One region of the Bacillus pretiosus genome, then DNA from elsewhere that is predicted to be linked to it. Evidence: predicted binding sites of a transcription regulator. Region 1 holds the regulator's gene; each other region holds the start of a gene.
What was found. The regulator Rex, encoded in region 1, represses fermentation and respiration genes when NADH is low (regulators of the CRP and FNR family bind a similar motif). The targets are predictions, from matches to a motif close to TTGTGAAATATTTCACAA.

Region 2: a site for Rex is predicted at 3,666-3,683, ahead of ACU8YW_RS24285 (L-lactate dehydrogenase). Genes of this name have one in related genera too.
Region 3: a site for Rex is predicted at 5,634-5,651, ahead of ACU8YW_RS25275 (DUF1641 domain-containing protein). Genes of this name have one in related genera too.

What each region holds. Positions count from the first base shown of each region.
Region 1 is NZ_CM129593.1:254,030-261,172, reverse strand. Features, by position in the region: gene groL (chaperonin GroEL) at 1-116, opposite strand, end outside; gene groES (co-chaperone GroES) at 155-439, opposite strand; gene ACU8YW_RS01520 (CPBP family intramembrane glutamic endopeptidase) at 841-1,590, shown strand; gene ACU8YW_RS01515 (YdiK family protein) at 1,587-1,778, shown strand; gene ACU8YW_RS01510 (redox-sensing transcriptional repressor Rex) at 1,808-2,437, opposite strand; gene ACU8YW_RS01505 (ABC-F family ATP-binding cassette domain-containing protein) at 2,625-4,559, shown strand; gene tsaD (tRNA (adenosine(37)-N6)-threonylcarbamoyltransferase complex transferase subunit TsaD) at 4,967-5,983, opposite strand; gene rimI (ribosomal protein S18-alanine N-acetyltransferase) at 5,983-6,426, opposite strand; gene tsaB (tRNA (adenosine(37)-N6)-threonylcarbamoyltransferase complex dimerization subunit type 1 TsaB) at 6,440-7,132, opposite strand; gene tsaE (tRNA (adenosine(37)-N6)-threonylcarbamoyltransferase complex ATPase subunit type 1 TsaE) at 7,113-7,143, opposite strand, start outside.
Region 2 is NZ_CM129593.1:4,697,895-4,705,037, reverse strand. Features, by position in the region: tRNA gene ACU8YW_RS24380 (tRNA-Leu) at 1-87, shown strand, start outside; tRNA gene ACU8YW_RS24375 (tRNA-Arg) at 91-164, shown strand; tRNA gene ACU8YW_RS24370 (tRNA-Pro) at 175-248, shown strand; tRNA gene ACU8YW_RS24365 (tRNA-Ala) at 263-335, shown strand; tRNA gene ACU8YW_RS24360 (tRNA-Met) at 356-432, shown strand; tRNA gene ACU8YW_RS24355 (tRNA-Ile) at 437-513, shown strand; tRNA gene ACU8YW_RS24350 (tRNA-Ser) at 531-623, shown strand; tRNA gene ACU8YW_RS24345 (tRNA-Met) at 651-727, shown strand; tRNA gene ACU8YW_RS24340 (tRNA-Asp) at 731-806, shown strand; tRNA gene ACU8YW_RS24335 (tRNA-Phe) at 821-896, shown strand; tRNA gene ACU8YW_RS24330 (tRNA-Thr) at 911-986, shown strand; tRNA gene ACU8YW_RS24325 (tRNA-Lys) at 997-1,072, shown strand; tRNA gene ACU8YW_RS24320 (tRNA-Gly) at 1,086-1,156, shown strand; tRNA gene ACU8YW_RS24315 (tRNA-Ile) at 1,167-1,243, shown strand; tRNA gene ACU8YW_RS24310 (tRNA-Asn) at 1,251-1,325, shown strand; tRNA gene ACU8YW_RS24305 (tRNA-Ser) at 1,332-1,422, shown strand; tRNA gene ACU8YW_RS24300 (tRNA-Glu) at 1,428-1,499, shown strand; gene ACU8YW_RS24295 (sigma-70 family RNA polymerase sigma factor) at 1,774-2,241, shown strand; gene ACU8YW_RS24290 (DUF4179 domain-containing protein) at 2,234-3,262, shown strand; gene ACU8YW_RS24285 (L-lactate dehydrogenase) at 3,800-4,744, shown strand; gene ACU8YW_RS24280 (S8 family serine peptidase) at 4,918-7,143, opposite strand, start outside.
Region 3 is NZ_CM129593.1:4,857,830-4,864,972, forward strand. Features, by position in the region: gene ACU8YW_RS25250 (GNAT family N-acetyltransferase) at 468-935, opposite strand; gene ACU8YW_RS25255 (thioester domain-containing protein) at 1,466-2,395, opposite strand; gene pgoN (glyoxal/methylglyoxal reductase) at 2,520-3,359, opposite strand; gene ACU8YW_RS25265 (MFS transporter) at 3,384-4,538, opposite strand; gene ACU8YW_RS25270 (winged helix-turn-helix transcriptional regulator) at 4,933-5,280, shown strand; gene ACU8YW_RS25275 (DUF1641 domain-containing protein) at 5,711-6,151, shown strand; gene ACU8YW_RS25280 (NAD(P)/FAD-dependent oxidoreductase) at 6,196-7,143, shown strand, end outside.

The sequences.
Region 1 (7,143 bases):
AGTACAACGTTACGACCTTTTGGTCCAAGCGTTACTTTTACTGCGTTTGCAAGAGTGTCGACACCGCGAAGCATCGAACGACGTGCTTCTTCACTAAATTTAATATCTTTTGCCATAATAATTGACCCCCTTGAATTTTTTAAGATTTATATAATTAACCGATAACTGCTAAAATGTCACTTTCACGTAAAATCAAGTAGTCAGTACCTTCATATTTTACTTCAGTACCTGCATATTTTGAGAAGATGATAAGATCACCTGCAGCTACCTCTAGAGCAACACGCTCACCATTTTCAAGCACTCGACCAGTACCTACTGCAATAACTTTACCCTCTTGTGGTTTTTCTTTTGCAGTGTCTGGTAATACAATACCACTTGCTGTTTTTTCTTCTGCTTGAACAAGCTCAATTACAACGCGATCACCTAATGGCTTTAGCATGAACAATAACCTCCTCATTTTGTTATGTAAATTTTATTTATTAGCACTCAAGTCACCCGAGTGCTAACACACTTATAATAATAAATAATCTCAATTTCTTTTGCAAGTAAAAAAATCATAATTTTTTCGCAAATTAAGCTATACACTTTTCTATATAGAGTCCCTCTTCTTCTACCTTTACTATATGAATCGTTGTTTCCCCTACTCGTATGTTACAATATGAAAGGACACCCTAAGTTGTTTTCGCTATACACACAACTTTCTCCTGTCTTCTATTATAATTTCAAATAAGGATTTACGAAAAAAACATAATTTAAGCGAGGTTTATATCGTAGGTAGCATACTTACATGTTATCCTACCTTATCTCATACACTAGAGTTAGAAAGGATGGTTAAACCATTTGAAAAAACAATATTGGTGGGTTATCGTTACATACATTTTAATGCAGTTATCATCCATTGCTGGATTACCACTTCTGCTGAAAACTGGACTTTATGATAACAGGGGATTTACTAGAGAAGAGAAATTTCAACTCATAACTGGCCACTGGGCAATCATTAGCTTCTTTATTGCATTATGTATCGTACTTTGGTTACTTAGAACAGATATTCGTGACAGACGTTTAGATACAATGCGCTCTACTGTTCCAGCTACGATTGGTTGGATTTTTATCGGGTTCTTCCTAGCATTTTTCTCACAAAGTATTGCCGGTATGATAGAAATGCGTGTATTAGGAATTAAACCTGGATCAGAAAATACAGCAAGACTTATGGATATCGCAAAAACGACACCTTGGTTCCTTATCGTTATCTCTATAATAGGACCTATTTTGGAAGAAATCGTATTTAGAAAAATTTTATTTGGTACACTTTATAAGAAGTTTAACTTCTTTATTGCTGCTATCATTAGTTCTCTTGTATTCGCAGCAATTCATTTTGATTTCACTCACTTATTGGTATACACTTCTATGGGACTCGTATTCGCCTTTTTATATGTAAAAACGAAGCGTATTATCGTCCCTATCGCAGCTCATGTTGCAATGAATACATTAGTTGCAGTTGCTCAAGTTTTAATGAGCAATGAACAAATTCAAGAAATGATTAAAGAAGCTGAAAAAATGCAAGGCTTTATCGGAGGATTTTTAGTATGAGGAACTCACCATTGTTCATGGCTGCATTGTACTTCCTTCTAGGATGTATCTTTACACGCTTCGCCATTACGAACGTAACAGATACAATCTGGAATATGTGGACAATACTATTTGCAGTTATGGCAACAATTGATTTTAATTTGGCACTTCGCCTTATCTTAGTTAAATTCACAAAGAAAAAACAATAATAAAACGCAGAGGTCGCTTCCTCTGCGTTTTATTGTGGATAATTCTTTAAAAAGTAAACAAGTGTTTGTAACTCTACCGCTAAATCAATATGGTGAATTCTTATATTATCTGACACATTTAAGCGCGCTGGTGTGAAATTTAAAATACCATGCACGTTCGTTTCTGCCAATCTATCTGCTACAGATTGTGCCACTGTAGCGGGTACTGTTAATATTGCCACTTGTATATCAGTTGATAAACGTTCTTCTAATTCATCTAAATGATATACAGGAATGCCCCCGATTTCTGTCCCGACTTTCTCTTCACTAACATCAAACGCCATTTCAATTTTTGTATTATTGTTTTTCGTGAAATTATAATGTAAGAAAGCGGTCCCTAAATTACCTACTCCAATAAGTGCTACACGTGTTATATCATCTTGGTCGAGTGTTTCACGGAAAAATGATAATAAATAATTTACGTTATATCCATAACCTTTTTTCCCTAACGCTCCAAAATATGAAAAATCTCTTCGAATCGTTGCGGAATCAACTTTTACCGCTTCACTCAATTCGGCTGATGAAACACGTTGCTTACCAGAAAGAGATAAGTTTTGGATAAATCGATAGTATAGAGGCAATCGTTTGGCAGTGGCCTGTGGAATTTTTTGCTGCTCCATATAACCTCTCCTCTCTTCCTACCTTTATTCATATACTTGAATCAAATACAGAAGTTTAGCACTCATGAATTTCCCTGTATAATAAAGAGAAGAAGTATTCTCTCTTTATTTTAAACTATACACTATTTTTAGTATGATTGAGAAATATAAACATGGCAAAGTTAAGAAATTATTTGAGGTGAAAACATTGATTTTATTACAAGTAAACGCGCTTACGAAATTATACGGTGCCGAAACGATTCTTGCAAACATAAAATTGGAAGTTCAAACGAAAGATCGTATCGCATTAGTCGGACGAAATGGGGCCGGAAAATCTACACTATTAAAAATAATAGCTGGTGAGCTATCTCATGATGGTGGCGAAATTATAAAACCAAAAGATGTCTCAATCGGATATTTAGCTCAAAATACCGGGTTAGAAACGTCTTTAACAATTTGGGATGAAATGTTAACCGTCTTTACACACTTGCAGCAAATGGAGACAAAACTTCGAAGGCTAGAGCAAGAGATGGGAAAAGAAGAAAACTTTTCAAACGAGGCTACATATGAAAGATTATTAGCTGATTATGACCAATTGCAATTAGATTATAAAGATCAAGGTGGATATCAATATGAAGCAGATATTCGCTCGATTTTAAGTGGTCTTGGCTTCCCAGTTGAAACGCACCAGACGACGATTTCTACATTAAGCGGTGGACAAAAAACACGATTAGCTCTCGGTAAATTATTATTAACGAAACCAGACCTACTTATTTTGGACGAGCCTACAAACCATTTAGACATCGAAACATTAACATGGCTTGAACAATATTTACAAGGCTATCCTGGCGCAATACTAATCGTTTCCCATGACCGTTATTTCTTAGATAAACTCGTTACACAAGTATATGAAATTTCGAATAAAGAAAGCAGACGATTTGTTGGTAACTACAGTAAATATTTAGACTTAAAATCAGCATTATACGAGCAAGACATGAAACGTTATGAAAAACAACAAGATGAAATCGCTAAGCTTGAGGATTTCGTTCAAAAAAATATAGCGCGCGCATCTACGACAAAACGTGCTCAAAGCCGTCGTAAACAATTAGATAGAATGGAATTATTGACTAGACCATTAGGTGATTCTAAGTCAGCATCCTTCTACTTCGATATCGAAAAACAAAGTGGAAATGATGTTTTACAAGTAAAGGATGCAACTATCGGCTATGATGATGATCCGATTATTGAACATGTAACTATGCGCTTAACTCGCGGGGATAGCGTTGCTTTAGTTGGTCCAAACGGAATTGGAAAATCCACATTATTAAAATCACTTGTGAATAAGTTACCACTATTAAATGGTGATGTTTCTTTCGGATCCAATGTATCTGTTGGTTATTATGATCAAGAACAAGCAAACTTAACATCTTCTAAGCGAGTTTTAAATGAGTTATGGGATGAATATCCATTGCAGCCCGAAAAAGAAATTCGCACGATATTAGGTAACTTCTTATTCACAGGGGATGATGTACTAAAACCAGTATCTTCTCTTAGTGGTGGACAAAAAGCTCGATTAGCTCTTGCAAAACTTATGATGCAAAAATCAAATTTATTAATTCTCGATGAACCTACGAACCATCTTGATTTAAATAGTAAAGAAATTTTGGAGAATGCTTTAATTGATTATCCAGGCACCCTTCTATTTGTTTCACATGACCGCTACTTTATTAATCGTGTAACGACGACCGTTGTTGAGTTGTCAACAGAAGGTGCACAAGAGTATTTAGGCGATTACGATTACTATGTGGAGAAGAAAAATGAAATGATTGAACGTGCAGCATTTGAACAACAAGAACAGCAAGAAAACCAAGCACCTGTTCAAAAAACTGTAGCGCAAGAAAAATTAAATTATCTCGAAGAAAAAGAGCGTAAACAATTAGAACGTCAACGCACTCGAAAAATTGAGGAACTAGAACAAAATATTGTAGAATTTGAAGAAGAAATTGCTACGTTAGAAGATCAACTTTGCTTACCAGAAATATACGCAGATTATGAAAAGGCTAGTGAAATTACAACGAAAAAGCAAACACTACAAGAGCAACTTGATGCTTGTATGGCAGAATGGGAAGAATTACATTTATAAGAGTATGAATAAGAAGGATGTCTCATAAGTCGGGATTTTTGACTATGCGACATCCTTTTTATCTTCTAGCTGGGGTATAAACGATTCGACACGACATACCGATTTACCGACAAAGTTTGACAATGTTGGCTCGCCCCTATAATAAGGGGACATTTCAAAATGTTTTTTAGAGATATCTTCTTGCGATTTATTTCCCAAAAAAGAATACATTCAAAGGTCAGACTTCTTCTGCTTTATCCACAGGTTTATACACATATCCACCTTTATAAAATAAACCCCAAAATAACTTTTCCACATTATCCACAACTTCCAAAAAAGTTATCAACATTTTATATACACAATAAAACCCACATTATCAACAGATAATATGGGTTTTATCCACAAGCTGTGGTTAATTTTGTGCATAACTATTCTTCAATATCTAATCCTGGATTTGCATTTAGAGCTAATGTAGCACGTTTTCCTTGTTCATATGCAATTGTACCTGCGGCTGCAATCATCGCTGCATTATCGGTACATAAAGATAGTGGAGGAATAATTAGCTCGATATTTTCTTTTGTCGCAAATTCCGCTTCCAAACGTGCGCGAAGTCCTTTATTCGCAGCTACTCCACCAGCAAGAAGCAGTTGCTTTACGTTATACGCTTCTGCTGCACGAGATGCTTTCGTTACAAGCACATCTATTACACTCGCTTGGAAACTTGCTGCTAAATCTTCCGGTGCAATTTCTATCCCGCGTTGTTTCGCGTTATGCACAGTGTTGATAACTGCTGATTTCAATCCACTGAAACTGAAATCATACGAATCAGGTTCTAGCCATGCACGAGGCAAATCGATTGTCGGTTCCCCTTCATGTGCAAGGCGATCAATGTGAGGACCACCTGGATATGGCATGGATAATGTTCGAGCTACTTTATCATATGCCTCTCCAGCTGCATCATCTCTTGTTTCACCAATCACTTCGAATGAACCATGTTCTTTCATATAAACAAGCTCCGTATGTCCACCAGATACAACAAGTGATAGTAGTGGGAATTGAACTTCTTTTACTAAACGGTTCGCATAAATGTGCCCAGCTATATGATGAACACCCACTAGAGGAATATCATGTGCAAAAGCCACTGCTTTCGCTGCATTTACCCCTATTAAAAGCGCTCCTACTAACCCAGGTCCTTCTGTTACAGCAATTGCATCAATATCATCAAATGTGATATTTGCTTCTTTTAAAGCTTCTTCTAACACAACTGTAATTTCTTCTACATGATGACGGGATGCAATCTCTGGTACAACTCCGCCAAAACGTTTATGACTTTCAATTTGTGATGCAACGACATTCGCAATAATTTCCGTTCCATTTTTAACAACTGCTACTGCTGTTTCATCACAACTTGTTTCAATACCAAGTATAATCGTATTTTTTTCCATTATATATTCACCCACATTACGAGACCATCTTCCTGATTGTCTGCATAGTATCGTTTACGAATTCCACCATTTTGAAATCCGTATTTTCTGTATAACTGTTTTGCTACTTCATTTGATACACGTACTTCAAGCGTCATCGTTTTTACCCCTAAATCTTTCGCTTCGGAAATAACTTCTTTCAATAAAGCATCCCCTAGCTTTTGACCTCTGTATTCTGGTAAAATAGCTACATTTGTTATATGTGATTCATCAATAATTATCCACAATCCACAATACCCAATTACACGACCATCTTTTTCTAGCACAACATAATGTGCATGTTCATTCGTCGTTAACTCACGGTGAAAGGCATCTGCAGTCCAAGGAGTTGAAAAAGACGCTTCTTCAATAGCTACAATTTGAGCGATATCATCGAGTTCCATCTTTCTAAATATCATATCCATCTTCTGCAAGCTCCTACTTGTTTTGACTTTCTAACCACTTTGTTTCAGCTTCAGCTAAACGAAGATAACTAGGAACAAATGAATGTACATCTTGTTCTTCTTTTTGTAACCCTAAGAAAGCTAACTCACTTGGTCTTGGGTTATTTTTAGTGAAGGGAGCAAATACAGCTTGGTTGCCTAAATGTTCGATAATCGTCTCTTTGTGCAGTTTAACATCGTTACCAATAAATAAAACAGGCTTTCCTGTATCTTTTAACATTTGCAACCAGTCTACAATAAGGATGATTCGGTCTTCTTCTATAGAAGTTAAATGCTCTCCTTCATATGTATATAACCCAGTATAAATTTGTCCGCGTCTTCCATCGAATAAAGGACAGATTAATCCATCAAAATTAGCACCGTTTGCAGCCACTACTTCTAAACTTGATACACCTACAATTGGTATTTGAAGTGACCAAGCTAATGTTTTTGCAACTGTCACACCTATGCGAACACCTGTATATGATCCAGGTCCAGCAGCTACAACTATTTTAGTTAATTCTTTCGGTTTTACACCACATTCTTTTAACAATTTCTCTACAGCTGGCATAAGACGTACAGAATGGTTTTTTGTTAAGTTTGTAATGATTTCCCCAATTACGTTTCCTTCCTCAATAAGGGATACACCCATTACGTAATTTGAAGTATCAATTGCTAGTACTTTCATCTTGTAATAGC
Region 2 (7,143 bases), 810 kb from region 1:
CGGGGTGGCGGAACAGGCAGACGCACAGGACTTAAAATCCTGCGGTGGGTGACCACCGTGCGGGTTCGACCCCCGCCCTCGGCACCATATGCGCCCGTAGCTCAATTGGATAGAGCGTTTGACTACGGATCAAGAGGTTAGGGGTTCGACTCCTCTCGGGCGCGCTTTTATTAACGGGAAGTGGCTCAGCTTGGTAGAGCACCTGGTTTGGGACCAGGGGGTCGCAGGTTCAAATCCTGTCTTCCCGATTTTCCAAAAACACGGGGCCTTAGCTCAGCTGGGAGAGCGCCTGCCTTGCACGCAGGAGGTCAGCGGTTCGATCCCGCTAGGCTCCACTTATTTTAATATATTTTATGGCGGTGTAGCTCAGCTGGCTAGAGCGTACGGTTCATACCCGTGAGGTCGGGGGTTCGATCCCCTCCGCCGCTACCATAAAGGACCTTTAGCTCAGCTGGTTAGAGCAGACGGCTCATAACCGTCCGGTCGTAGGTTCGAGTCCTACAAGGTCCACCACTAAAGCTTTATATCTCGGAGGTATACCCAAGTTCGGCTGAAGGGATCGGTCTTGAAAACCGACAGGCGGCGAGAGTCGCGCGGGGGTTCGAATCCCTCTACCTCCTCCATTTTTTCTAAATTAAATATTTTATCATCGCGGGGTGGAGCAGCACGGTAGCTCGTCGGGCTCATAACCCGAAGGTCGCAGGTTCAAATCCTGTCCCCGCAACCAAATGGTCCCGTGGTGTAGTGGTTAACATGCCTGCCTGTCACGCAGGAGATCGCCGGTTCGACCCCGGTCGGGACCGCCATTTTTTTACATAAAGGCTCGGTAGCTCAGTCGGTAGAGCAGAGGACTGAAAATCCTCGTGTCGGCGGTTCGATTCCGTCCCGAGCCACCATTTTGAAGTCGCAAGCCGACTTAGCTCAACTGGTAGAGCAACTGACTTGTAATCAGTAGGTTGGGGGTTCAAGTCCTCTAGTCGGCACCACTTTCAAAATGAGCCATTAGCTCAGTTGGTAGAGCATCTGACTTTTAATCAGAGGGTCGAAGGTTCGAATCCTTCATGGCTCACCATTTACAATTTAATGCGGGTGTAGTTTAGTGGTAAAACAAGAGCCTTCCAAGCTCTGGTCGAGAGTTCGATTCTCTTCACCCGCTTTTCAATTATGGGCCTATAGCTCAGCTGGTTAGAGCGCACGCCTGATAAGCGTGAGGTCGATGGTTCGAGTCCATTTAGGCCCACCATAATTATTCCGCAGTAGCTCAGTGGTAGAGCTATCGGCTGTTAACCGATCGGTCGTAGGTTCGAGTCCTACCTGCGGAGCCATATTATAGAGAAGTACCCAAGTGGCTCAAGGGGCTCCCCTGCTAAGGGAGTAGATCGCGAACGCGGTGCGAGGGTTCGAATCCCTTCTTCTCTGCCAGAATTGGCCCGTTGGTCAAGTGGTTAAGACACCGCCCTTTCACGGCGGTAACACGGGTTCGAATCCCGTACGGGTCATACTAAAAGAGATAGCATAATCTGCTATCTCTTTTTTGTTGTGTAAAAGCGGACTTTGGATAGTCTGCTTTTTTTTATGGGTTTTTTGTGTCTTTAATGCTTGATAGTAATTATTGCAATAAGTTGTAGGAGATTTATATATATGCATTTATTTTTGCAACCTTTTTATTCTCTCATTCGACTATATTAGTAAAGGGAGGAAGAAATAAAAATGGACATAGCCTATCTAGTAAACTAAGCAACAAGAGGAAATGATCAAGCATTTGAACAACTTATTACTTTTGTTCGCCCAAAGCTATATCGAACAGCCTATTCTTATGTAAGAAATGAACAAGATGCACTGGATATATACCAAGAAACAATTTATGAAGCATATCTTTCATTGAGAAAATTAAAAAAGCCGGAGAAATTTCAAAGTTGGATTACTAAAATTCTTGTTTTTAAATCCATTGATTTTGTAAGAAAGTCCTCTAGACAATTTGTTGTGAATGATGAAATGTTATCTAATTTATGTACAGAAGAGAGCATGAATAAATTAGAGCAATCGCTGGATTTAACCGAGGCATTTAATTTCTTAGATCCTACTTACAAAACCATTATTTTATTAAGGTATTATCACGATTTATCTATTAAGGAAATTGCTGAGGTTCTTAATTCTCCAGAAGGAACGGTAAAATCTCAATTACATCGAGCAAAGCAAGCCTTACGCCCCATTTTAAAGGAGGGATATAGTTATGAATAAAGAAGAAATTAATCACCATATCAATGATATTCCTATACCAGAAGATCGGTTAATTCAAAGAGAAAAAACAGCCATGCTTCAAGCTAAGAAAAATCAGTACCGTAGAAAAAAAACAATTAAGTATTCTAGTCTTATTGCTTGTGGAATATGTGTTTCTCTCTTAGGTTTTGGATTCATTTCTCCTACCATGGCAAAGACATTATCGGGTGTTCCAGTTATAGGCTCCATTTATGCACAATTTAATGATATTGCTTCTGATAAAATTGAAAAGGATGAGCTTGCCACATCAATTGAGAGACGAGATAGTCATAGTGGTTTAACGATGAATGTGAAAGAAGCTGTTTACGATGGTGGACGTTTAGTGGTCACGGTGGAATACAAAGGAGAGAATCCTATTTCCAAAAGTAATGAAGAGAAAGCTGGATTTAGTTATATAACCATTAATGGGAAAGAAGTCAGAGCTGCAATTGGTTCTACTTCACAGAAGTCAAAAGGACAAAACACCATTATTGAGCAGCATGAATTTACTCTGGCTAATTACGGTGAATTTGGTGATAAAATTGATGTTTCCGTCCATGGGAAAGATTTATTTGAACAAACAGGAATATGGAACGTAGCATTTCCTCTTACAAAAGTTGAAGGTGAGATTCATAAATTCACTCCTAATATAAAAACATCAACGAAAGATAATTTATATGCATTAACAGTAAATCAAGTAACCTTTTCTTCACTTTCAACGAGGATTGATTTGACCTTTGATTATCCAAAAGAAATGGAAGCTAATGATAGCTGGCCAGCACTTGATTATACCGTAACTGATGATAAAGGAAAAATCTACGAAGGAGTCAGCTTGCAAGTTGGTAGCACGGGACTATACGGACACCATATTGTTTTAGCTCTTCCACCAATGGATAATCCTCCAAAATCCTTAACAATTGAACCTACGTATCTTAGTGATCTAAATGATACATTAAAAAATGGAGGTGCTGAAGATTTAAAAACGACTGTGTTGCTACAATAATTAAAGAGCTTTGCTAGGTTCACATGTTTATTGACTGTTAATAAGTGACGGTATGTTAATTTGACGTGTATGGAAAAAACATCGCTGTCCAGCTAAGATAAATTTGTATCCATATAATCAAAAGACGCTATTCTTTTTGTAGAAATATACAGAAAGGATGGCGTTTGTTATGCTGTTATCATTGTCGGTTTTTGTCGGTAAGTCGATATATTGCAAAAATCGCTGATATATTTGGAGTTACGGTCCATATATTTAAAAAATCGCTGATATAATTTCACTTACCGACAAAAACATAAGAAAATCCCTTTCACAATCTAAAGAAAACGTCTCCATTGAGATGGATTCCACACCTATTCCATCAACTTTACACTCTATGTGAAAAAGTTCACAAATAGGTCATAATTTGTGAACTTTTTCACAATAATACGTGCTACAATATGAATGTAAAGAAGTTAAACAACATTAAATTAGTATTTTAATTAATTACTTAAACAATCATAAAAAAATATATGTGAACAATAGAGAGGGGAAATTACCATGAAAAAAGGTATCAATCGTGTAGTATTAGTAGGAACAGGAGCTGTAGGTTGTAGTTACGCTTACTCAATGATCAACCAAGGTGTAGCTGAAGAATTCGTATTAGTAGATGTTAATGAAGCAAAAGCAGAAGGGGAAGCAATGGACTTAAGCCATGCGGTACCATTCTCTCCATCACCAACAAAAGTTTGGAGCGGTAGCTATGCAGATTGTAAAGATGCAGATCTAGTTGTTATCACTGCTGGATTACCACAAAAGCCAGGTGAAACTCGTTTAGACTTAGTTGAGAAAAATACAAAGATCTTTAAACAAATCGTTCGCGGCATTATGGATAGCGGGTTCGATGGAATCTTCTTAATCGCAACTAACCCAGTTGATATTTTAACTTACGTAACTTGGAAAGAATCTGGTTTACCAAAAGAGCGCGTAATCGGTTCTGGTACTACTTTAGACTCTGCTCGTTTCCGTTACATGTTAGGTGACTACTTAGATGTAGATCCACGTAACGTTCATGCTTACATCGTTGGTGAGCACGGTGACACTGAACTTCCAGTATGGAGCCACGCTACTGTAGGTGTACAAAAGTTAGAAACAATCTTAGCTAACAACGAGCAGTACAAACAAGAAGACTTAGATAAAATCTTCGAAAATGTACGCGATGCAGCTTACCATATCATCGAGCGTAAAGGTGCAACTTACTACGGAATCGGTATGTCACTACTTCGTGTAACTAAAGCAATCTTAAGCAACGAGAACAGCGTATTAACTGTATCTGCATACCTTGAAGGACAATATGGTGAGAAAGATGCTTTCGTAGGTGTTCCAGCTGTTATTAACCGCGAAGGTGTACGTGAAATCGTAGAACTTGAGCTAAATGAAGAAGAAAAAGCGAAATTCGCTCATTCTGTAAAAGTATTAAAAGAAACAATGGCACCAGTACTATAATAATTGCTAAATAATTCAGAGGCGGGAAACTGCTTCCTACCTCTGAGTTTTTATATAATTTAATATAAATTCCTTTTCCGGTTTCCCTTGTATATCCCCAATATACCCCTTTTGCTGGATAAGGGTCGTTTATAGAAAAGAGCACTCTACTTTATATAGAGTGCTCTTTATTATTATTTTTTAGGTGTTAATCCTAATTTCTTTAAAATATCTGCCAGTGTACCGCTTTTTGATTTTTCAACAGGTATTTGTGATTTAGATGCATCTGGTCCTTTTTTCAAGAAGTTCTTTTCAACGAAACGAATATCTTTTTCGTCGACAATGCCATCTTTGTTAAGGTCGCCGTCTTTCACAGATAGTCCTTTTTTACCATAGTTGCTAGCGATAATTTCAGCATCTTTCATATCAATTACTTTATCAGCATTTACATCGCCAGCAAGGTTTTCGTCAGGTCGTGCATAATAATATTGACCAAGTAGTTTACCATCTTTTTCAGTACCTAGTTTTGTAGTTAGTCGGCTTGTTAAATGTCCTGGAACCTCCACGTATAAGTTATAATCACGTTTATTAACAGGAAGTCCATTCAATTTGAAGTAACCGTATTTATCAAGTGAGCCTTCAAACTTATGACGGTAAGAATCTGTTGCATATACTTTTACACCAAGCTTTGTATAATCAAATTTCTCATCTAAATATCCACGTTCATTTAAGAATGCACCAGGTTTAATATTTCCTTCTACTTTTGAGTTTAAAGACATAACTGAGAATGTTTGATCTTGAAGCACACGCATTCTGCTTGGCTCTGATTCACCTTGTTTCCAGTAAACGAACACCGGTAAATCTAATTGAGCATTTGCTTCATAAAACTCATCATTTTCTACCTTGAAAGTTACATCAATGAACGGGAAGTCACCATCTAATCCGGCGAAGTTTTTATCATCGATAGCTCCGCCTACTGTAACAGAACCTTCTTCTAGTTTCGGCTCATTTACTTTTGCGGTTACCCCTTTTTCAGAAAGGAGTTTTTCAAAAGTAGGATTCAATTTCGCATTTGCAAATTTGAAGTTCTTCTCTAGGAATTTTACGTTAAATTCTCCAGATACAAATTGTTTCACATGTTTGGCGTTTAGTGTCACAGTGAATTCATCATCTTTATATAATTCTTTTTTATCATAACTAGCTTTTGCATATTGAGCACCTTGCGGAATAAACCAATAGTTATTTACACCGCTTGGATAGTCAGGACCTGCAGTTGCATAATCGAAAATATATACGCCTGTGTTCATTGGACCTTCAGTTTTAAAGGAATCAGGTGTAATACCAACTTTAAAGTCACCATTTTCAGTAATAGGTAAAAACTTGTGCAAGTAGGGAGAATAGTCATAGTACATAACGCCGTTCGCTTCTTGCGTAATGTTTAATCCTTTTCCTCTTAAGTAGTCAACGTTAGAATCATATACATTTCCTTTAACCCATAGTGCTTTTTTACCGTCTTCTACTGTATAGTTTTCTTCATTTAATTCATAAATACCAGGCTGTAATCCAGTTAATTTCACTTCTGGCGGTGTATTATCAATTACGACATAATCACCTTTCACACGTGCTTTCCCGGCTTTATCGTAGCCAACAAATTCAATTGTGTAATCTCCTTCTGGTAAGTCGATTTTTTCATCACCAATTGGTTTTGCAGGATCATTTGTAAAAGGATACACTCTGCCGTTAAAGAATGAATCTAAATAGTAATACACATCTGTTTTTAATCCACTCGTGTTTAATGTTCCGATGAAGCCAAGTGCTTTATTTGTTTTGGAATCTTTCACGATAAGATCTAACGTTTCAAGTTCGCTATTTAATTGGAACGCCCCGTGAACATATGATTCGCGGTATGGATTGAATGTAGATGTATCAGTTGAGATTGTTTTTCTTGATAATAGTGCATTTTCAATACCAGGCTCTGACACACGAATAGAGAACGGAATTTGATACGTTTCTTCTTTATTTTTCGTATTTGTAATATGAATATATCCTTCATATCGGCCTTGCTTTGCACCAGCAGGAATATTAATTTTTGCTTCAATTTCATCTGATTTACCAGCATCAATCGTAATTGTTTCAGAAGTAGAAATTTTTACACCGTTTGCGGTAGCGTCATTAATGGCAGAAGAAGCTGGTGTATAAGAAATTTCTGTTTTAAATTCTTTCTTCTCTTGTTTATTGCGGTTTTCAATTTTAATTTTTCGTTTTTGTTCAATGGATTCCCCGTCTTTTTGATAGTATTTACCGAATGCAATGGATCCAGTTTCGTCTGGTACTTCAATCACTTCATCATTGACAATTGTTTTTGTCGTATCTAACACTTTAAAACTTGTTTCCGTGTGAACAGAGTTATAAGCATCTAC
Region 3 (7,143 bases), 650 kb from region 1:
ACTGCAAAATCAATTTATCTTTATACAACCATTTTAAATACACAACAAAACTTCGCGCCCCAATATCGCTTACCTTTATTCCCTATATGTATTCGCTTTCTTATATAGAAAAAAATTTTAAGTCTAAAATTCCTCCTCATCTTTCTCTATGTTTTATGATGAGTTCTCCTTTTTTTACATCACGGGATAATGATAAGAAATACATTTAATATGTATTGTTGTCTATACATGAAAAATGTGTATAAAAATATTGTTTTTTACAATTAATTCATAGGCATCCATCTATGGACAGTTTTTCCAAAGTGAATTGTACACGATATTTTTCTCCTTAGATAGACATTTCAATTAGATTAATATTAAAATTTTATGAATTAATCCAAAAATCGTAATGTTCAAATTTTAAATTCCAATGCTATTTTAAAATAAAAAACCGCCTGAAAGATACTAATCTTCCGGACAGGTTTTTATTAATCCAGCATACGTTTCATTATAAATCCTTTTCCATGTAACCATTCATCTTCAATTTCACCAGTTAAATGGAAGCCTATTGATTCATATAACTTTTGTGCAAGTTTATTTTCTGGATGTATGCTTAAATACATAACTTTGCAATTATATTCTGTGTTAAAATGGTCCATCAACAAACGTAATAATGGTTTTGCATACCCTTTTCCTTGGCATGCACTGTCGATGACAAATTGATTTAAATATACAGCCTTTTCTTCTTCCTCAAACCAGCCATACATTGCATATCCAATAGGTGTATCACCATCATATAGCCCTACTGAAATTGCATCTTCTTTATATTTTGTTTCAGTATCAACTAAACAATTTTCAACTGTACTTTCAATAAATTTATGCTGTTCCTCTGTTACTTTTAACTTAGCAATTTCATGCCGATTTTCTGTCGTTATTTCACAAATACGAAGTTTCATTTTTTATCTCTCTCTCTAATTTCTTGTTTTCATTATACCGTACTGATCAAAATATTCATGTTGGTGATGCAAGAAATCCGAAGCATGCAAACAAGAACATATATTTTTCTCCATAATTTTCTTTCACTTAAATTTAGTCCTTCAAACAATATCCCCACTCGATTTTCTAATATAATAATTTGATATATATACACATTGAGTCCGAACGGTAAAAGAAAACTAAGTCCTCCCCACCACCAAGACTTTTCATACTTATACAAAAGGGTCGCTATGTAGATTTGTGAAGTGAAAAGAAATAGAGCAATCGCTATAAGTACTAGCGGTAACATTAAAATATCTTTATCGATTATAATCCACTCCTTTTTCTATCTACGAATAACCACCAAACGATACATTGTAAAAGCGTCAACCATATAATGAAAAGTATCGAAGATCCATTCAGTGCATATGCAAACTGCTTTACTAAAGATAATGGCTCTGTAAATAAATGAACTGCAAAAAAGCATTGGCTGTGTGCCAATGCTTTTTCATTATCTCTTTTGATTCGGTTTATGTGGTTCATTTGGAGTATGTGGTTTATTATTCTCATGACCATTTGTTGTTTTCCAACTTACCGATAACTCCGGACTTGTTTTTTCTTCACTACGCTCAAGTAATACAACTGCATTTTGAATAGTCGGTGTCCCTTTATGTGCAATCCCTTGTAACTTTGTTAAATTTCCTAATACTTTAAAGCTAAACCCACCAGCTGGTGTTTGTTTCGGAATTAAGATGCGGAACTTTTCTCCTACATTAAATTCCGTTTTTGCTTCGCCCTTTTCATTTACAAATTTCGCGCCTTCTGGTGCACCTGTTGCTTGCACTTTATATGTTCCGCTTTTCGCATTTGTTTCTACTGTATATAAACCTGTTTCAAAGAAATCATTTTTCAACACTGCTTGTTGTTCTTCTGACGGTATTACGCTCATCGTAATTTCTTGTAATTCTTCACTAGCACTTGCTTTTGCAACGATATCTTTCGTTACCTTTTCTACATTTTTATTACGGAAATCTAAATCATTAATATCAATTTGTTTTAACGCATTCCATACTGCAAGCTGCGTTGCATAATGTGCCTCTCTCCAATCAGAAACACCTAATTCTTGTGGACTCTTTTGCGGATACCCATTTAACAGTACACGGTATACATTAATATCCACTTTGCCCATTTCCGGTAAATCTTGACCGCTTGGAGATTTCAAATCTACATTTAAGCAAAAGGCAATTTTTCCATCTGCTGTTTTAATAAGCTCTGTTCGAATTGGTTTCTTCTTTGACCTACTATAACTCCAATCCATTTCATACTTTGTATGATCCATAACTTCCGCGAATGCTTTTTGAAGTGGAAATAATAAGTTCGCAAATACAAATAAAACACTCAAAAAAGCGGCCATTAGCTTGAACGATCTTTTTATATTCATGTTTACAACCCCTTATGAAATAACAAATTTTCTTCTGCTTATTATTTAGTTAGAAACTTTTTTTATGCATAAGCAAAACAAAAAAGAGTGCAAACTGTTTGCACCCCTTCTCTCCACTATAAGTTTAGAAATCAAAGTTATCAGGATCTGGACCAACGCGATGATTTTCATTTAACGCATCAATTTTCTCCATATCTTCTTTCGTTAATTCAAAATTAAATATATGAGCATTTGCAATAATGCGGTGTTCTTTCGTTGATTTCGGAATTGTTACAACTTCATTTTGAAGATCCCAACGTAAAATGATTTGAGCTGTCGTTTTATCATACTTATCAGCAATTTCTTTTAATGTTTCGTTATCTAATAATTGACCTTGCATAAGTGGTGACCATGCTTCCATTTGAATACCTTGCTCTTTACAGAACGCTTGTAATTCTTTTTGTGTTAAACGAGGGTGATATTCCACTTGGTTAATCATTGGTTTCATTTCTGCACCTGCTAATACGTCTTTCAGATGATGAATTTGGAAGTTACTTACGCCAATTGCACGCACACGTTCTTCTTTATACAGTGTTTCTAACGCTCTCCACGTATCTTTGTATTTCCCTTCTACAGGCCAATGGACAAGATATAAGTCTAAATAATCTAGCTCTAATTTTTTTAAGCTCTCTTCATATGCAGCAAGTGTCGTTTCATATCCTTGATCCGAATTCCACACTTTTGAAGTAATAAATAAATCTTCTCGAGTAATCCCGGCTTCTTTTATACCAGCGCGAATTCCTTCTCCAACTGCTTTTTCATTTCCATAAATCGCAGCTGTATCAATACTGCGGTATCCTGCTTTAATCGCCGATTTTACTGCTTCTACAAGTTCTGGTCCATCTTCTACTTTAAATACACCTAAACCGAACCAAGGCATTTCTACACCGTTATGCAATGTTGTTGTACTTTGTAAATTTTTCATTATGTTTTCTCTCCCTTATTTCACTTAATCCCTTTTTTCTAATGTCATACTCCACGCTGTTAAAATTACAGCCCCTGCTACCATGATGCCGCCTACCCAGGCCGTATGAATTAACCCTAACGAGTTCGTTACAATACCGCCCAAGTAAGCACCAAGAGCAATTCCTGCGTTAAATGCTGCAATGTTAATCGCTGATGCCACATCAACAGCACTTGGAACAAATCTCTCAGCCAAGATAACGACATACACTTGTAGCCCTGGAACATTCATAAACGCAAATAGTCCCATAAAAATAATTGTGATGAGTCCAGCGACTTTAAATGGCGCTGTAAATGTTAAAACAAATAATACAATTGCTTGAATAAAGAACATGTAAAATAATGCTCGAATCGGATTATGATTTGATAATTTCCCGCCAACCATATTCCCAATCGCAATTGCAATTCCGTACACTAACAAAATAATTGTAACGGTACTTGATTTAAATCCTGTTACTTCTTGTAATAGCGGAGATAAATACGTAAACGTTACGAATGTTCCCCCGTATCCTAATGCAGTAATAATAAATACAAGTAATAGCCTTCCATTCGTAATCAGTTTGAATTGATCGCGAAATGATACAGACGTACCTTTTTTTAAGTTAGAAGGAATTAGCATACTATTGGCGATTAAGGCAACGATTCCAATTGCCACAATTACCATAAACGATGTTCTCCAGCCAAATTGTTGACCGATAAATGTTCCAATCGGTACGCCTGTAATGGTCGCAACAGTTAAACCAGTAAACATAAATGCAATTGCACTCGCACGTTTATTCTCTGGTACAAGCGCAGCCGCAATTGTGGATCCTATCGACATAAAAACGCCGTGTGCAAACGCAGATACAACCCTTGCGATAAGCAACACAGTAAAACTTGTTGCCACTGCCGCAATTCCATTACCAATAATGAAAATAATCATAATCCACATTAATAACGCCTTTCGCGACATACTAGCTGTTAATGACGTTAATACTGGGGCACCAAACGCTACTCCTAATGCATATAAAGAAACGGTTAAACCCGCTGTTGTAACAGAAACATGTAAATCCTCTGAAATAGATGGTAATAAACCGACACTAATAAATTCGGTTGTACCAATTCCAAACGCACTAATTGCTAGTGCTAATAAAGCAAACATGCTTCTCCGATTCGTCTGTACTACCGAAGAAGATACTGTATATGAATTCAATTGAACTCCTCCTTAATACGAGAAATCCAATCATAATAGTATGAAAAAAGGCCTTTTTTCTTCTACAAAAATAATGTTACTGCTGATATATGCTATTATGAATGGCTTCACTCTTTTTTTGAAGAACGCACTTTAAAGTACGATAGGTACCAAAAAGTAACATAGGCACTTTTTAGTACCGTACTACTCATTTCCCTCTTACGTATGCTATTATGGAACATATTCAACATGATAAAAAGTACGTACTTTAAAGTGCTATAGGTACTTTTTAGTAACATTTAAATTATTTGGCTTCTTTTGTTGGAGAATTGAAATCTATATTCATCAAAGGAGATTTTTTTATATGAAGAAATATAATATTCCCGTTGAAGCGACTTTAGAGGTTATCGGCGGAAAATGGAAAGTCGTTATTCTTTGCCACTTAACGAAAGGTACAAAGAGAACGAGTGAATTAAAACGTCTCATGCCTGGTATTACACAAAAGATGTTAACACAGCAATTACGCGAATTAGAAGAAGACGGAGTTATTCAAAGAAAGGTATACAATCAAGTACCACCGAAAGTAGAATATTCTCTTACAGACTACGGTTGGTCTTTAGAATCCATTCTTGATTCCCTTTGTACTTGGGGCGAATGCCACCTTGAAAAAAGCGGTAACACATCGATGCTAATTACAGAAGGTGAACAATAAAAAAAGGAAAAAATGAACATAAATTTGTCCATTTTTTCCTTTTTTTATTTATATATACGTACCTTTCTAACCTTAACAAAATAATTTATGCGCTTTCACGCCTTGTCAGTACTACATTATACGCTTAATATCAAATAATTAGGAATCATTTTTATGTTAACATAGGTGTATATAGTATATAATATAGGATATATATTATATACACTTTCCGATAAAGGAACTTTCCATTATGCGGACAAGCCATGTATCGGACAGTTCATAAATAATAGGTAGGACATTATGGTTTTGGATTTATGATTTCAGCTTACTTGCTGGCATAAATTTAAAGGCATTTTATTGTGCTTTGTGAAACTTTGTATAAAGTTTCGCAAACGTTTACTATCTTACCTATCAAAAATAAGAGTATTGCTATCGTAAAGGAGAATTGGAGATGCCAGAAACTATGACTCAAACAAAGCCAGAACAAGAAACTGTACAAATTTCTGCTAGCCAAGGACAACTTGATGTACTTGATCAGTTGTTAAAACCTGAGGTACAAGAATCATTAACTACACTAGTAGAACAGCTTCCAAAATTAACTGAGCTTGTTAATATTTTAACTAAGTCTTATGACTTCGCTCAAACTGTTGCTACTGATGAAGTATTAAAAAGCGACACTGTTAGTGCAATCACAGAGCTTGTAGAACCTGTAAAAGATACAGTGAAAGGCATGGCTGCGACTGCTATCGAAGCGAAAGATCGTGCTGACGAAAGCAACGAAGTTATCGGCCTGTTCGGTCTATTAAAATTACTAAAAGACCCACAAGCACAAAAAATGTTCCGCTTTGTGAACGCATATCTTCAAATTAGTGCAGAACGTAACAATAAATAAGTTAACTTATAACAACAATTAGTAAAGACGGGGGATATCATACTATGTCAAAACAAATTGTCATCTTAGGCGCTGGTTATGGCGGTCTTCTTGCCGCTTTAAACGTACGTAAATATTACAGCAAATCAGAAGCACAAGTTACAGTGATTAACCAATACCCAACACACCAAATCATCACTGAACTACACCGCCTTGCAGCTGGTAACGTTGCTGAGCAAGCAATTGCAATGCCACTTACAAAGCTTTTCAAAGGTAAAGACATCGATCTTAAAATCGCAACAGTTGAGTCATTCTCAGTTGATAGCAAAGAAATTAAACTAGCTGGTGGCACTACTTTATCTTACGACGCACTTGTAGTTGCTTTAGGAAGTAAAACTGCTTACTTCGGTATTCCAGGACTAGAAGAAAACAGCATGGTATTAAAATCTGCTGCTGATGCAAACAAAATCTACAAACACGTTGAAGACCGTATTCGTGAATACGCGAAAACGAAAAACGAAGCTGATGCTACAATCGTAATCGGTGGTGGCGGATTAACTGGCGTTGAGCTAGTTGGTGAGCTTGCTGACATTATGCCTAAACTTGCAAAAAGCCACGGCGTAAATCCAAAAGAAGTTAAACTTCTTCTTGTTGAAGCAGGTCCAAAAATCCTTCCAGTATTACCAGACCACTTAATCGAACGTGCAACTACTAGCCTAGAAGCACGCGGTGTTACATTCTTAACAGGTCTTCCTGTAACAAACGTTGCTGGCAATGAAATCGACTTAAAAGACGGTCAAAAACTTGTTGCTAACACATTCGTTTGGACAGGCGGCGTACAAGGTAACCCATTAATCGGTGAATCAGGTCTTGAAGTAAACCGTGGCCGTGCAACAGTTGATGCATACCTACAATCTACTTCTCACAAAGACGTATTCGTTGCTGGAGACAGCGCTGTTGTCTTCGCTCCAGACGGACGTCCATACCCACCAACTGCACAAATCGCTTGGCAA